DNA from 3 places in the Massilia sp. S19_KUP03_FR1 genome. Region 1 is predicted to be linked to each of the others. Evidence: predicted binding sites of a transcription regulator. Region 1 holds the regulator's gene; each other region holds the start of a gene.
What was found. The regulator FNR, encoded in region 1, switches genes on or off when oxygen is low (the NO sensors DNR and NnrR bind a similar motif). The targets are predictions, from matches to a motif close to TTGATNNNNATCAA.
Positions count from the first base shown of each region.

Region 2: V6M87_RS15680 (universal stress protein) is a predicted target of FNR. The motif match lies at 1,601-1,614, and genes of this name have one in related genera.
Region 3: V6M87_RS20285 (universal stress protein) is a predicted target of FNR. The motif match lies at 2,047-2,060, and genes of this name have one in related genera.

Region 1 is NZ_JAQQPS010000006.1:59,851-65,405, reverse strand. It holds gene V6M87_RS08230 (tetratricopeptide repeat protein) at 1-487, opposite strand, end outside; gene V6M87_RS08225 (haloacid dehalogenase type II) at 630-1,355, shown strand; gene V6M87_RS08220 (YqaE/Pmp3 family membrane protein) at 1,399-1,593, shown strand; gene hemN (oxygen-independent coproporphyrinogen III oxidase) at 1,738-3,123, shown strand; gene fnr (fumarate/nitrate reduction transcriptional regulator Fnr) at 3,120-3,860, opposite strand; gene V6M87_RS08205 (glycoside hydrolase family 13 protein) at 4,091-5,555, opposite strand, start outside.
Region 2 is NZ_JAQQPS010000013.1:86,174-91,728, forward strand. It holds gene V6M87_RS15670 (VOC family protein) at 518-778, shown strand; gene V6M87_RS15675 (SDR family oxidoreductase) at 782-1,519, opposite strand; gene V6M87_RS15680 (universal stress protein) at 1,685-2,533, shown strand; gene V6M87_RS15685 (hypothetical protein) at 2,530-3,093, opposite strand; gene V6M87_RS15690 (zinc-dependent peptidase) at 3,171-4,034, opposite strand; gene V6M87_RS15695 (glutathione peroxidase) at 4,039-4,788, opposite strand; gene V6M87_RS15700 (winged helix-turn-helix domain-containing protein) at 4,963-5,555, opposite strand, start outside.
Region 3 is NZ_JAQQPS010000019.1:104,348-109,902, reverse strand. It holds gene V6M87_RS20290 (cation-translocating P-type ATPase) at 1-1,133, opposite strand, end outside; gene V6M87_RS20285 (universal stress protein) at 1,135-1,950, opposite strand; gene V6M87_RS20280 (Hsp20/alpha crystallin family protein) at 2,242-2,685, shown strand; gene V6M87_RS20275 (TraR/DksA family transcriptional regulator) at 2,696-3,058, shown strand; gene V6M87_RS20270 (universal stress protein) at 3,072-3,476, shown strand; gene V6M87_RS20265 (bifunctional acetate--CoA ligase family protein/GNAT family N-acetyltransferase) at 3,587-5,555, shown strand, end outside.

The sequences.
Region 1 (5,555 bases):
CCCAGAGCGGGTCGAGCGCCATCACCGCCTCGTATTGCGCGCGCGCTGCGTCGAACTGGCGTTGCGTGAACAGCACTTCGGCCTGCTGCATCGCCGCGCGAGCCGCGGGAGGCGGCACGTGCGCTGTGACTACCGGCCCGTCGAGAATCTGGCGCAGGACGTCCTGGGTCATGGGGTTGGCCGGTTCCAGGCGCAGCGCCTGGCGCGTCAGCGCTTCGGCCTGATCACGCAGCTTGCCAGCCTGCGCTTGCTCGCTGTGCCAGGACATGTCGATCAGCATGGTGGCGGCCGACACCAGCGGCCAGGTGGCTTCAGGCGCCGCTGCGATGGCCGCCTTGAATTTTTCGTAGGCCTGCTGCTTCTTGCCTTGATAGGACAGCAGAGTACCTTCATCGACCAGCGCCAGGCAGACATCGACGCAGGGTGTGGCGCTCCAGGCCGATGGTGTGGCCAAGGCCAGGGTCAAGGCAAGTGTCGCAATTCGCATAGTGTCCGCTCGGAATTAAAAAGCCATCGTACCGCGCGCGCATGCGCCGGTGTCTCTCCAATTGTCACGCGCAGGTAAAAGGACGGCAGCATGCCATCGGTGTAGGATACCGGCATCGTCGTCAACCGGAAGGGGCACTTTCATGAGCGCTTCATTTGAACACATCGGCATGCTCGGCTTCGACGTTTTCGGCACCGTCGTCGACTGGCGCACCAGCGTCGCTCGTGCTTGCGAGCCGTTCCTGCGCAAGCACGGCATCGCAGCCGATCCGCTGGCCTTTGCCGACGCCTGGCGCGCCGGCTACCAGCCGGCCATGGAAGAAGTGCGCAGCCACCGCCGGCCCTGGGTCAAGCTCGATATCCTCACCCTCGAAAACCTGCAAACGGTGCTGCAGCAGCATGGCGTGAGGGCAGAAGATATCCCCTTCATCGCGCTGGAAGATCTGAACCGCTGCTGGGAGCGGCTCGACCCGTGGCCCGACGCGGTCGAAGGGCTGCTGCGCCTCAAGCAGCGCTTCGCCATCGCGCCCTTCTCGAACGGCCACATCGCCGGCATGCTGCGCCTGGCGCGCTACGGCCGCTTGCCGTGGGACGTCATCCTTGGCGCCGAAATCGCCCATGCCTACAAGCCGCAGCCGGCGGTGTACCTGGCGTCCTGCGAGGCGGCTGGCCTGGCCCCCACCGAAGTGTGCATGGTGGCGGCCCACAACAACGACCTGCTCGCTGCGCGCGCCCTCGGCCTGCGCACCATTTTCCTGCGCCGGCCGCACGAGCACGGGCCGCAGCAAAGCACCGACCTGGCGCCCGACCACGCGTGGGATGTCGTCGCCGAAAGCATGCTGGACGTGGCGCATGCACTTGGCTGCTGAGCTCACGTATCATGGACGTTAATTCACCCCTCAAGGAGTTTTCATGCGCCTGCTTATCGCTCTCATCCTGCCCTGGCTTACCTTCTTCACGATCGGCCGCCCCATCGCCGGCGTCATCTGCCTGATCCTGCAAATCACCGTGATCGGCTGGCTGCCGGCCGCCATCTGGGCCGTGTATGCACTCAGTCAGTACAACACTGACAAAAAAATCGACGAGGCGATGCGCCAGCGCGGTTGATTTGCCCCAGCATCTGCCTCCGCCGCTATCACAGCTGGCTGGGGCATATTTGATGCAGCGCAAAGATTTTAAAGAGCCGTCTTTCTACACTCCCTGCAACAGGATCTTGCTCAAGCCCGGGCGGTCCATCAGCAGGAAGTGTCCATGTCTTTAGTTTCTCCCACGTTCGATGCGCCGCTGCTGCGCAAACTCGGCCGCCCCGGTCCGCGCTACACCTCGTACCCCACCGCCGACCGCTTCCAGAACGGGTTCGGCTACCGCGACTATCTCGCCGCCGTGGCCCACCGCCGCACGCGCCAGAGCGGCACGCCGCTGTCGCTGTACGTGCACATCCCGTTCTGCGCGTCGATCTGCTACTACTGCGCCTGCAACAAGATCGTCACGCGCGAGCGCGACAAGGCCGCCGTCTACCTCGATTACCTGAAGCGTGAAATCACCATGCAGGCGGCACTCTACGACGGCATGAACCGCGTCGACCAGCTGCACCTGGGCGGCGGCACGCCGACCTATCTGTCGGACGCGCAAATGGACGAGCTGATGGCGCACCTGCGCAGCCACTTTCAATTCGCGCCCGACGCGGTGGGCGAATATGCCATCGAAATCGATCCGCGTACGGTCACGGTGGAGCGCATTGCCAGCCTGCGCCGGCAAGGCTTCAATCGTTTGAGCCTGGGCGTGCAGGATTATGACGAGCGGGTGCAGCGCGCCGTGAACCGCATCCAGCCCGAGGTGCAGACCCAGGCGATCATCGACGCCGCCCGGGCATTTGGCTACCGCTCGGTGAACATCGACCTGATCTACGGCCTGCCGCTGCAGACGCTTGCGACGATGGCGACCACGCTCGAGCGGGTGATCGCGGCCGACCCGGACCGCATCGCGCTGTACCACTACGCCCACATGCCGCACCTGTTCAAGGCGCAGCGCATGCTGCAGGACGCTGACATGCCCGGCGCCGACGCCAAGCTGGCCATGCTGGGCCTGGCCATCGAACGGCTGGCTACGGCGGGGTATGTGTATATCGGCATGGACCATTTCGCCAAGCCGGACGACGAGCTGGCGGTGGCGCAGCGCCAGGGCCGGCTGCACCGCAACTTCCAGGGCTATTCGACGCATGCCGACGCCGACATCGTCGCGTTCGGCGTGTCCGCCATCGGCGCCGTGGGCGCCACCTACAGCCAGAACGCCAAGCACCTGACGGCCTACTATGCCGGCATCGACGCCAGCACGCTGCCCATCGAACGGGGCGTGACGCTGTCCATGGACGACGCGCTGCGGCGCTCCCTGATCGGGAGTTTGATGTGCCATTTTGAGCTGTCGGTGGCCGCCTTCGAGCAGGCGTTTCCGATCGCCTTTGCCGATTATTTCGCGCAGGAGCTGGCGGCGCTGGCCGACCTCGAGGCCGACGGCCTGGCCACGGTTACGCCCGACTGGATCACGGTCACGCCGAAAGGGCGCCTGTTAATCCGGAATATCTGCATGGTGTTCGACCGCTACCTCGAGTCTGGCCAGCGCCATTCCGCCACGGTCTAAACGAGTGGGCTGCACTGCTCCGTGCCGGCCGCGAGCGCCTGCAGGCGCGCCGGTTCGCGCAGGGTGATGGCGCGCTTGGTCACTGCCAGCAGGCCGAGCGTCTTGAAGCGTGACAGCAGGCGGCTGACGCTTTCGATGGTCAGGCCCAGGTAATTGCCGATGTCTTCGCGCGACATGCGCAGCTCGAACTGGGTCGAGGAGTAGCCGCGCGCGGCGTAGCGGGCCGCCAGGTTGGTGAGAAACACCGCGAAGCGCTGCTCGGCGCGCATATTCCCCAGCAGCAGCATGACGTTCTGCTCGCGCGTGATTTCGCCGCTCATCATGCGGTGGAAGTGGCGCAGCAGATTCGGCATCTCGCCAAACAGGCCTTCGAGCGTATCGAAGGGAATCTCGCATACTTCGCTGTCTTCCAGCGCCACCGCGTCGCACTGGTGCCGTTCGCTGCTGATGGCGTCCATGCCGAGCAGTTCGCCGGCCATCTGGAAGCCGGTGATCTGCTGGCCGCCGGCGGCGTTGATCTGGGAGGTCTTGAAATGGCCGAAGCGGATCGCGTACAGCGACTTGAATGGCGCATCCATCTGGTACAGGCGTTCGCCGCTGGCGATGCGGCGGCGGCGGCCGATGACCTGGTCGAGGCGGGCCATGTCGTTGTCGGACAGGCCCATGGGCAGGCACAGCTGGTGCATGCTGCAGGTGGCGCAGCCGGCTTTGATGGCGGGGAGGGGGGAAGTTGTCATGGCGCCGATTCTACTGCTTCGTGCTGGCTCATGGTGCGAAACGGGCATTTTAGCGGTAGACGGCGCGGCGGCGCTTTGCGGCGCTGCCGCGCGAGCGTTATCGATTTTGTCGAAGTGGTATGGGTTCCCGCCTGCGCGGGAATGACGTATCTGAGAGCGCTGGCCTTGAAAACGTCATCCCGGCGCAGGCCGGGATCCATGCTGAATTTGCAGCACCAACCCGGCGTCGTTCAGTTCAACTCCAGCACCACCGCCGACCGCGCCGGCAATTTCACCTCGGTCCGCAAATCAAAGCGCGCGCCGGTCAACACATCGACCCCGCCGCTGACGCCAGCGAGCATCTCGCGGAAGCGCTCAGCCTTGAGTACCTTCTCGCCGGGGTTGTTGTTGAAGGCGACCATCACCTTCTTCTTGCCGTCATAGCGGAAGTAAACGTAGGTGTTTTCTTCGGCCCCGTAATGCATCATTTTCCCGTGATGGATCAGCGGCTGCGTCTTGCGCCAGTTGACCAGCTTTTTGACAAAGGCCTGCGCTTCGGCTTCTTTGGCGCCGAGGTTGCGGCCGCTGAAAGCGTCGATGCTGTCGCCCTTCCAGCCGCCCGGGAAATCGGTGCGGTAGCTCGAGTCGTTGCGTTCCTTGGTCGAACTGGTCATGAGGATTTCGTCGCCGCTGTAGAACTGCGGAATGCGCGGCATGGTCATCAGGAACACAATGTCCATCTTGTACTTGCCCATGTCTTCACCCACCACGCTGTAGATGCGCGAGGTATCGTGGTTGCCGGCGAAGACAACCAGATTGCCCGGATTCGGGTACAGGTAATCGAGCGACAGCGTCTCGTAGACATTCGAGAAGACGTTGCCGCCATTGGCGTCGGCCAGGCCGTCGCGCATCGCTTCGGTCATCGGGAAGTCCATCATGCTCGGCATCGAGCTGACGTACCCGTCCGGATTGACTTTGCCCTTCTGCCAGTGCGCCACCACGGCCGGCTGCTTGTGCCACTCTTCGCCGACCAGGTTGATGTTCGGGTACTCGGCCATCACGCGCCGCGTGTAGTCGGTCAAAAAGGCGCCGTCGGAGTAGCCGAAGGTGTCGATGCGCAGGCCCGACAAGCCAGCGTTTTCGATCCACCAGATATTGTTCTGGATGAGGTAATTGGCCACCAGCGGATTGGTCTGGTTCAGGTCGGGCATGCCCGGTGCAAACCAGCCGGTGGTGAAGTTCTCCTTGTCCTCGGTCGATGCGTACGGGTCCTGCACCGCGGTGTGATGGTGTTGCGTGGCGACGAATTTGGCCCCGTGGTTGACCCAGTCCGGCGTCGGCTTGTCCTTCATCCACCAGTGGCCAATGCCGATGTGCGACAGCACCACGTCCTGGATCAGGCCAATGCCTTGCGTGCGTGCGCTGTTTGACAGGCGCAGATAGTCGTCATTGCTGCCGTAGCGCGGATCGATCTTGTAGTGGTCGGTGGCCGCGTAGCCGTGATAGGACGCGTTCGGCATGTCGTTAACCACCAGCGGGGTTGGCCACAGCTGGGTGAAGCCCATGTCCTTGATGTAGCCGAGACGGTCGATCATGCCCTGGATGTCGCCGCCGTGGCGACCGTATCCGAGCTGGCGGTTGCCCTTGTCGGCCATGCCGGCCACCGTGTCGTTGGACGGGTCGCCGTTGGCGAAGCGGTCGGGCATGAGCAGGTAA
Region 2 (5,555 bases), on a different contig from region 1:
ACCTGAGGTTTCCATAGAGAGGACCGCTGCTGGCAACATAAGGCGACCTCTAAAGCCACATGGGCGGAATACTTATGCGCTGCAAGGGCATCGTGCGCGCCACCTTCGCGTTACACCTCAAAACTGCCAGCGACAACTTGCAACGGCTCGTCTTTTTGAAAGAACGAGGGTGCAGGCGTTCTAAACGGGGAACCGGGCATCATGCCTGAGGAAAACGGGCCCAAGATGCTCGCAGATGCGTTGCAATCTTCCTGTCACTAACCTAAATGACCCCGGAAATCGACCGCGAATTCCGCAGCGGCCTCGACGACTGGTTCAATTTGTCAAATGCGCTGTTGTTCGAGGTGGCCTCAAGCGGCGCTGAAATGAAAATCGATGCATACGTGCAATTTGGTGGACGCGCTGCGGAAGCCGTCGCGTTTTATCAGGAACACCTGGGTCCAATCGTGATGCGGCCCATGCCGTTTCGCGGCACGCCCGGTTGCGACATGGTGCCGGAGGCATGGCAGGATAAATCATGCATGTTGCCATGGCGATCGGCGATTCGGTCCTGATGGGGTCGGACGGTATGCCCGGCCAGCCCCTGACCGGCATGCAAGCCTGTTCGCTGGCGCTGTCGGTCGACAGCAATGCCCAGGCCGAGCGCATTTTTGCGGCGCTCGCGCAGGACGGCACGGTGGAAATGCCGCTGGCGCCGAGTTTTTTTGCCGAGCGCTTCGGCATGGTGGTCGACCAGTTCGGTGCGTCCTGGATGGTGATCCGCGAAGCGCCGGCCTGACCGTCACATCATATGCTGGCCGCCATTGATGGCGAGCTGTGCGCCCGTGACGAACCCGGCCAGATCCGAGGCCAGGTAAGCCACCAGCGCCGCCACCTCCTCGGGCGCACCGAGCCGCCCCACCGGGATGTGCGCCAGGCTGCTGGCCTCGCTGGCGTCGACGTTGCAGGCGAGGCAACCCGGCACGATGGTGTTGACCGTCACACCCTGGCGCGCCACTTCCAGCGCCAGCGCCCGGGTAAAGCCTTGCAGCGCCGCGTTGGCGGCAGCATGGTCGGGCGCCTGAATGGCGCCGGGCAAGGGCCAGGCCGGCCCGGCCGCGATCTGGATGATCCTGCCCCACTGGCGCGCCTGCATGACTGGCAGCACCTGATGGGTGAGGTGAAAAGCACCACCCAGCATCGCCCGGACCGCCTGCCAGCGGCGCGGCGTCAGGTCGCGCAGGCTGGCACCGCCAAGGTCCGGCAACATGGCGAGGTTGACCAGCACGTCGAGGCGGTCGCGGGCCACCAGCATTTTCTCGACCAGCGCGGCGCAGTCGGCCTCGGCGCCTGGGTCGGCGCAAATGCCGGAGAACGAAAAGCCGTCGTCGCGCTGGGCCGCAAGCCATGCTTCCGGCGTGCTCTGGTGTGGCGGATAGCTGGCCGTGACCTGGAAGCCTTCTCGATGCAGGCGCCGGCAGACGGCGCTGCCCAGCGCGCTCATTCCATCGTTAACCAGGGCCACTTTGCGTTCGCTCATTTTCTCTCCGGAAAAATCGACAGGTGGATGGCTTGCGCGCAAGCCATCTGCACGAGTCTACGGACAAGACGCAATCGAAGTTTGATCATGATCAACTCGGACAGTGTGTGGACGCGCCGCGCCAACTTCCTATAATAAGGTTCACAAATCGATGCGAGGTGCCCCATGGCTTACCAGACTGTCCTTGTCCACCTTGATGTGGATGCCCATTGCGCCGCGCGGGTTGGCTGCGCCGCCGGCCTGGTTGCACCAGGCGGTGTGCTGGTCGGGGCCGCGCTGAGCGGCGTGTCGCGGTTGCTGTACCGTGGCCCGTCCGCGCCGGACAACGACCAGTACCTGGCCCTGCACCTGGCATTCTTGCGCGAACGCGCCAGTACTGCCCTGGCGGCATTCGAGCAGCAATTGAGCGTGCCCGGCATGCCGGCCTGCGAGGGCAGGCTGGTCGACGATGAAGCGGCCAGCGGCCTTGCGTTGCAGGCGCGCGTGGCCGACCTGCTGGTGCTGAGCCAGCCGGAAGAACCGGGCGAACTGGTGGTGCAAGTGCTGCCGCATGCCGGCCGGCCGGTGCTGGTGCTGCCGGCGGCATACCGCGCGTCAGGTGACACGCCGTATTTTCCGCAACGTGTATTGGTGGCGTGGGACGGCAGCCGGGAAGCCGGCCGCGCGCTGGCCAGCGCCCTGCCCTTGGTGCGCCATGCGGATCTGGTGGAGCTGGTGGTGTGCGAGGCGGAAGCTGCGGGCCGGGTGGCGCGCGACGTGCAAATGGCCGACCCCTTGCCCTGGCTGGCGCGCCATGGCGTGCGTGCGACGCTGCAACATCACACGCTCGGTGGCAGCGGCCGCTTCAACCGCAATGTCGTCGGTGAAGCGCTGCTGTCACTGGCAGACGACAGCGCCGCCGACCTGATGGTGATGGGGGCCTACTCCCATTCGCGGCTGCGCGAAACCTTCCTGGGCGGCGTGACCCGCACCGTGCTGGCGCACATGCACTTGCCGGTACTGCTGGAGCATTAACGAATCACATCGGGCATGCTGGTCGGATCGAAGTCGGCCCAGTCGCCGGCCACGATATTCCCGTTGGCGCGCTCGATCTGGTGTGCGCCAAGGCCACGCAGGATGTCCACCGCGCGCGCTTCGCCTGTCCGATCGTCGAAAGCGACGGCAATGAGCATGCCGGCCTGACGCGGTTCGCGCATATTCTCGGCGCCCACGTCGCCTGTCTCATGCTCGCCGCGGTCCTTCATTTTTGAAAAGCTGAACAGCGAACCGACGTGCGCGCCAACCAGTCCGCCCACGATGGCACCGACCGGGCCGGTAACCGGCGCGGTGGCCGCGCCGACCGCAAGCCCGACCGCGCCACCGGCCACCGCCCCCTGGGCCAGTCCTTCCGGGGTTTCCTTGGCACCGGGTGAGGTGATGTGGTCGCCGCCGATCGGGCTTTCATTGTGCTGGCCCGCCTCGGTCAAATAAAAGGCGCTGATACGGTCAGGCGTAAACCCCGCGTCGACCAAGGCACGTCTTGCCTGTTCTATTTCGTCCTGAAGCTGGAAATGCCCTGCAATGATGGTCGACATATGGATTCCTTCCGGTTGGTTATCACGATCATGCGCCGGGTGTATCGTGTCTTCTGTACGAGACCGCACACTGAGGCTCACTGCCAGTGCCCGTGCGAATGCGCCTCGGGCGTGCGCGCCGGTTCGGGCGCCCAGGCGCGCGGATCGACCCGGTAATACTTCAGGAACTCGCCATACAGCGCCGCGTGGCGCGCCGCCAGCGCCCACGGATGCTCGAAAAAACTCTCGGTTGCCACGGCAAAAAATTCGGCCGGGCTGGTCGCGCCATAATGGTCGAGCACGTCGCCCTCGACGCCGCCAAACATGGCGTCGTGGCGCAAGGCGTCGAAATCATGCGACAGCACCTGCGACCAGCTGCGGTAGCTTTCCACGCTGCCCAGGTAAGGCGCACCGTTGTTGCTGCCCGATTCACTGTCGAGTTGATGCGCGAACTCATGCAGGACGACATTTTGCGCACCGGGTTCGACGTGGCCGCCACGGCGCACGTGCTGCCACGACAGCAGAACCCGGCCGTCGCCCCAGGATTCCCCCAGTAAACCGCGCGGCGCGTCGTGCACCACGCCGGCCGCATCGACTTCCTTGCGTGGCGCGGTGAATGCGTCGGGGTAGACCAGGATCGTGTCCAGGCCCGGATACACGCGGGTATAGCGGTTCAGCAGCAGCAGGCAAGCCTGGCCGGCGATCGTCACGCGCATTTCCTCGGTGATCAGCAAGCCGGCGCAGCCGACGAAGGTTTTCTGGTGCAGGAACTGGCGCACCAGCGCCTGCAACTGGGTCTGCAGCGCGGGATCCATTCCCCGATACTGGGCCACATTTTGTTCCAGCACGTCCAGCGCGGACGCCGGGAGCGGCCTCGACAGGGCCCGGCGCAAGCGCCAGCGAGGCAGCGCCCACCATGCCGCGCCCGCCAGGGCCAGGCCAGCGAGGATCCAGGCTTCCATACGCTTACGCGGCAGCGTTGCCGAAATGGGCTTCCAGCGCGTCGGCATTGCCGATCAGGCGTCCGCCCTGGAACACTTGCGGCCACGTCATTTGCCCGGACAGCGCCAGCAGCACACTGGTATTGATTTTTTTATCTTGCGAGATATCGGTGAAGGCAATGCCCCGGTCGTTCAGCAGCGCCTTGGCGCGCGCGCAATGCGGGCAGCCGGGCTTGGAAAACATCACCACTGGTTCCGGCTTCTTCGCTTGCGGGTTGATGTAGGCCAGCATGGTATCGGCATCCGATACTTCGAACGGATCGCCCTCCTGGTCCGGCTCGATGAACACCTTGGCAATAATGCCATCCTTGACCAGCATCGAATAGCGCCACGAGCGCATGCCAAAACCCAGGTCACTTTTGTCGACCAGCAGCCCCATGCCCCTGGTGAATTCGCCGTTGCCATCTGGAATTACCGTGATGTTGTCCGCTTCCTGACCCGCCTTCCACTCGTTCATCACGAAGGCGTCGTTGACCGACATGCAGATGATGTCGTCGACCTGGTTTTGCCTGAACACGGGCGCCAGTTCGTTGTAACCAGGCAAATGGGTCGACGAGCAGGTGGGCGTGTAGGCGCCGGGTAGCGAAAACAGCACCACGGTGCGGCCCTTGAACAGCGCGTCGCTGGTGATGTCGCGCCAGCAGTCGTCGGGACGGGCCTTGAACGTGACTTGCGGGACTGCTTTGCCTTCCAGCGATGCGGCGCTTGGTAGCATGGGGACTCCTGGATAAGTTGATTGAGCGGGTTAGATCATGCTGCTTGGCATGCAAATGGGAGCAGTTGCCGTCTTTTCAATGCTTGGCGCGCGCACCACGCCCCCGAAATGCAAAAAGCCGCTGCGAGGGCGCAGCGGCTGACGGTACCTGGCGCGGACCGCGCCGGTAAGGCCTTATTTGACTTGCGGCTGTCCTGGCGCCGGGCCGAACAAGGCGGCGACCAGTGGGTCACGCGCCACCGGGCTGCGATTGACGCGGATGGCGTAGTGCGTGTCATCGGCCAGGATGTGGAAGTGACGGCCGGTGCCTGCCATGCTTTGCTCGCGCAGCCCCGGACGTTCCTTGCGCGGCGCTGCACCTTCGCGTTTTGGCTGGCAAATGGCGGCCAGGAAAGCTTTGACACGGTCCGGATCGGGCGAAATCTGGTACACAGCCTTGCCCAGGTAGGTGGCGGTACCTTCGATGTAGCGCGCCAGTTCGATCACGCCTGCTTCGCGCAGGTCGCGGATGTACTTGCGTGCGCCGGATGGCGAGAACTTGAGGAACCAGGCTATCTCGTCGGCCAGCATTTCGTGGGTCGACAATTCACCGATCAGCTTTTGCATATTTTCAATGCGGCGCTGGGTGGCCGACGTGGAGCGCACGCGCTCGATCGGTGCCATCGAAATCGGCGCGCGCTCTGCAGGTTGCGGCGCAATGCGTTCAATCAGCGTGGATTTGTTCGAGGAGTGCCCTGTCAGTTCGGTTTGCACAGCGTTAAAGTGGG
Region 3 (5,555 bases), on a different contig from region 1:
TCGTGCAGCAGCACCCAGTCGGGATGGCGCTGCGGCGCCGCCAGGCTGGCTTGCCCAAGGCGCTGCACTGCCTGGTCGATCGGATCGGGACCTCGCGCGGCGCTGGCCAGGCGCGCCGTCTCGACCAGCGTGGCGAAGCCAGCCGGCAGCGCGCCAGGCGTCACCGGGTGGCGCACACCATGCGCTTCGAGGGCCACCACTTCCATGCGGTTGGCGGTGAGCGTACCGGCCTTGTCGACGCACAGCACCGAGATGGCACCCAGCGTCTCGATGGCTGCCAGGCGCCGCGTCAGCACGTGCTGCCGGGCCAGGCGCCAGGCGCCGATGGCGGGAAACACCGTCATGATCACCGGCAGCTCTTCCGGTAACATCGACATGGCCAGTGCAATGCCGGCCAGCAGTGCTTGCGGCCAGTCGCCGCGCAGATAACCATACACCAGCACCAGCGATGCGCTGAGCGCCAGCCCGACCACGGCAAAGGCGCGCGCCAGCGCTGTGCCCTGGCGTTGCAGCGGCGACGGGGCCGCACGCACGCCTTGCAGCGATGCGGCAATCCGGCCGAGCTGGCTGCGCGCGCCGGTGGCGGCCACCTGTGCCACGCCATCGCCCTGGAGCACCAGCGCGCCGGCGAACAGCATGGCCGCGCCATCCTTGGTGACCGGCATCGATTCTCCCGTCAGCAGGGACTCGTCGGCCTGCATGCCATTGCTGCTGAGCAGGCGCGCATCGGCCGGCACCCGGTCGCCTTTATTCAGGGCGATGATGTCGCCCCGCACCACATCGGCGCCATCGATCGACTGCCAGCGCCCGCCCCGCAACACCTGCGCGCGCGGACTGGCCAGCGCGCGCAGGGCGGCCAGCGCGCGCTCGGTCTTGCCTTCCTGGTACAGCGACAGGCCCAGATTGACCACGACCATGCCGCACAGGAACAGGCCTTCGCCGGGCTGGCCCAGCGCGAGATACAGCAGGGCCGCGCCGGCCAGCAGCAGGAACATGGGTTCGCGCGCCGCGTCGGCGCCGATGCGGCGCCACGAGCGCCGTTCCGGCGCCGCCAGCGAATTCGGCCCGTGCGCGGCCAGGCGGCGCGCGGCTTCGGCCTCGCTTAACCCGTCCCCATCGTGGCGTGCGCCCATGTCAGTGCGCCATCAGCACCGGCGCCGTCATGCTGTCCAGGATGGTTTCGGTGACGCCGCCGAGCAGCATTTCGCGCAGACGTGCGTTCCCGTAGGCGCCCATGACGAGCAGGTCGGTCTGGAGGTCGGCCGCCAGCGAAAGCAGCGCAACGCCGCCGTTGATGGACAGTGGCTCGGCATGCACCGTGCATTGCACGCCGTGGCGGGCCAGATACAGCGCCAGGTCGGCGCCGGGGTCGCGCCCGGCCGCGCCCGACGGCTGGAACAGGACGATATCGAGCGTGCCGGCCGCGCGCAGCAGGGGCAGGGCGCCCGCCACGGCGCGGGTCGCTTCCAGGCTGCCGTCCCAGGCCACCAGCGGACGGCGGGCCAGCGTGGCAAACTGGCCGGCATAGGGCAGCACCAGCACCGGGCGACCGCCGCCCATGACGACCTGCGCCGGCAGCGGGCCGGCCAGGTGGGCGGCGGCCGGGTCATCCGGGTCGGTCTGGCTCAGCACGACCAGGTCGGCGTAGCGCGCTTGCAGCACCAGACCGCCAGCCGGGTCGTCGTTGGTGTAGCGCCGCTCATGGCTGGGGACGCCCTCGGCAGCCGCGATGGTGTCGAAGCGCGCCAGCGCGGCCTCGTTGTGCGCGCGCAGTTCCGCCTGCTGCGCGAGGATCACTTCCACACCCGCTTCGACATAGCGCGAGATGCCGGAGAATGCGCTGCCGACCAGGTGGGCGCCGCAGCGCTCCGCCAGCTGCGCCGCATACCGGATGCGTGCGTCGGCGTGCACCGAATGGTCGACGTGGACGACGATGGTTTGGTAGGACATAACGGCCTCGCAGGCAATGTAAAAACGTCAGCGTACGGCGCGCGCGGGAGGCGGTCCAGCGCTACCTGCGTTCGCGCCGATATCGCTGAGCCGAATTTGACTTGCATCAAATGTATGTTGCATTGCGTCGCGGATGTGCGCACTTCCGCGACGCTTGGTGCATCTGCGGGTTTGTCAGCGCGAATTTGATGCAAATCATATCGCCGCGTCATGTGTCGCCGGTACGATTGCTCCGATGCCGTCACATTGACCTGGGGCAGACACTGGTAAAAATCTTTCTGGAGATCCATCATGTCCGCTTCCACCCGTTTCGATCCGATCGCGCGCATGCTGCGTGCCGAGCCGTTCCGCACCTTCGACGAATTCTTTTCCGACCTGCGCCTGCCGTCGTCGCTGCGCGCCGCCGACATGGCGCCGCGCGTGCGCATGGATGTCTCCGAGTCCGAACAGGCCTACAAGGTCATGGCCGACCTGCCGGGTGCAAAAAAAGAGGACATCAAGGTCAATATCGACGGCAACCAGGTCTCCATTTCCGCTGAGACCAGTTCGCAGAGCGAGCATGAAGGCGCCACGACGATCTGCCCGGAGCGTTTTTGGGGCCAGTTCTACCGCAGTTTCACCTTGCCGCAGGCGATCGACGACACCCAGGCCCACGCCGAATTTCGCGACGGCGTGCTGGAACTGGCGCTGCCCACGAAAACCGGCGGCAACGGCAAGCCGCTGGCCTTTTCCTGACGGCGGCGGCGTGCACAAGCTGACATCGTCCGACTTCGCCGAGCTCGAGCAAAAGCTGCGCGTCATGCGCATCGACGTGGTCGATGCCGTGCGCATGCGCCTGGCCGGTAGCGACACCGGCCAGGCGCGCAGCCTTGGCAGTTTGTCGGAGCAGGGCGACGCGGCGCTCGACGCCATGCTGGCTGACGACGACATCGCCCTCGTCCAGCACGAGCTGGCCGCGTTGCGCGACATTGACGCGGCCCTCAGGCGCATCGAATTCGACGTGGGCGGCATCTGCACGCAATGCGGGGCCGCCATTCCCATCGAGCGCCTGCGCGCCGTGCCGACCGCTGCCACCTGCGTCGCGTGCGCCGCAGCGCCGGCGTCCTAACGGCGCGGCCGGCATGTTCCAACGTATTCTCCTGCCGGTCGACGGCTCGCTGTCGATGGTCCCGCTGGTGCGCAAGGGCCTGGCGTTTGCAGCCGGCATCGGCGCGCACGTGGTGGTGCTGCACGTTGTTCCGGTAGCCGCGCGTGCACTCGACGCGGCTGCCGATGCACGCGCCGATCCTGCCCAAATCCTGGCCGACGTCACCGCCCAGGCGACGCTGCTGGGTGTGTCCTGCGAGGGCAAGCTGCTGGCCGGTGCCGAACCATGGCGGGCCATCCTGCAGGCCGCGGGCGAAGGCGACATCGACCTGATCTGCATGGGTTCGCACGGTCGCCACGGCGCCACCGAACACGTGCTGGCCAGCCAGACTGCGCGGGTGCTGGAACACACGCAGCTGCCGGTGCTGCTGTTTCGATAAAGGGACACCATGAGTGTACGCAACCTGCAGTACCTGTTTGCCCCGCGCTCGGTAGCGGTGATCGGCGCCTCCGGGCGCGCGCAGCGCGTGGGCACGACCTACTGGGCAATGTGCTGGCCAGCCCGTTCAAGGGCGTGGTCTACGCCGTCAACCCCAAGTACGAGACGCTGGCCGGCGTCCCGGTCTACCGCGACGTGGCGGCGCTGCCGGCCGCGCCCGACCTGGCCGTCATCTGCACCCCGGCTGCCACCGTTCCAGGCCTGATCCGCGCACTGGGCGCGCGCGGCACCCGCGCGGCGGTGATCCTGTCGGCCGGCCTCGGCGCGCCGTCCGCCACGCCGGGCGTGACACTGCGCCAGGCCGTACTCGACGCCGCCCGGCCTTACCTGTTGCGCATCCTGGGCCCCAACTGCGTCGGCCTGCTGGCGCCCGGCATTGGCCTGAACGCCAGCTTCGCCCATACCGCCGCGCTGCCAGGGCGCATTGCGTTCGTGTCCCAGTCCGGCGCGCTGGTCACGGCCATGCTGGACTGGGCCAAGTCGCGCGGCATCGGCTTTTCCCGCTTCATTTCCATCGGCGACAGCGCCGACGTCGACTTCGGCGACATCCTCGACTACCTGGCCAGCGACGCCGATACCGACGCCATCCTGCTCTACATCGAAGACATCCGCCATGCGCGCAAATTCATGTCGGCGGCGCGCGCTGCGGCGCGCGCCAAACCGGTCATCGTGCTCAAATCCGGGCGCGTCGCAGAGGGCGCGCGCGCCGCCATGTCGCATACCGGCGCGCTGGCCGGTTCGGATGCGGTGTACGACGCCGCCATCCGGCGCGCCGGCATGCTGCGCGTGCGCACCACAGCCGATCTGTTCAGTGCCGTCGAAACGCTGGCGCGCACCCACGCCCTGGCCGGTGAGCGCCTCGCCATTGTTACCAATGGCGGCGGGCCGGGGGTGATGGCCACCGACGCGCTCATTGCCGGTGGCGGCCAGCTGGCGATTTTATCAAGTGCCACGCTGGCCGCGCTCGACGCGCTGCTGCCAGCGACCTGGTCGCGCGCAAACCCGGTCGACCTGATTGGGGACGCACCGGCCGAGCGCTACCGCGCCGCGCTCGAGGTCGTACTGCGCAGCGGCGACGCCGACGCGGTCTTGCTGATCCATGCCCCCACTGCCATCGTGCCCAGCGTGGAAGTGGCGGCAGCGGTGGCTTCCATCGCGCGCGACGGTGCGCGCGGTCTGCTCACCTGCTGGCTGGGCGGCGACGCCCTGATCGATGCGCGCCGCCTGTGTGACCAGGCCGGCCTGGCCACGTTCGACACGCCTGAACAGGCCGTCGACGGTTTCCTGCAATTGGTCCAGTACGCGCGCAACCAGCGCCTGCTCATGCAAGTGCCGCCGGCGTCGGCGCCGTTTCAGCCCGACCGCGCAGCGGTGCATGCCCTGCTCGACGCGCACGGGGACGGCATGCTGTCCGAGCCCGCTGCGAAGGCCGTGTTTGCCGCTTACGGCATTCCGGTGGTGGCCACGCGCCTGGCGACCTCGCAGGATGCCGTGCTGGCGGCCGCGGCCGGCATCGGCTATCCGGTGGCTCTCAAAATCGTCTCGCCCGACATCAGTCACAAGTCCGACGTCGGCGGTGTCGCGCTCGACCTGGCCGACGGTGCGGCCCTGGCGGCGGCACTGTCGGCCATGCGCACGCGAGTTGCCGTGCACGCGCCCCAGGCCCGCATCGACGGCTTTGCGGTGCAAGCCATGGCGCGCCGCCCTGGCGCATTCGAACTCATCGTCGGCGCCGCTGTCGACGCGGTGTTCGGCCCCGTGATCCTGTTCGGCCAGGGCGGCACCGCGGTCGAGGTCGATCCCGACCGCGCGCTGGGCCTGCCGCCGCTGAATCTGGTGCTGGCGCGCGACATGGTCGGGCGCACCCGTGTGGCCCGGTTGCTGGCCGGTTACCGCAAGCAGCCCGGTGCCGACGTCGACGCCATCTGCGCCGTGCTGATCCGGCTGGCCCAGCTGGTGGCCGATTTCCCCGCCATTGCCGAACTCGACCTCAACCCGTTGCTGGCCGACGCCAGCGGCG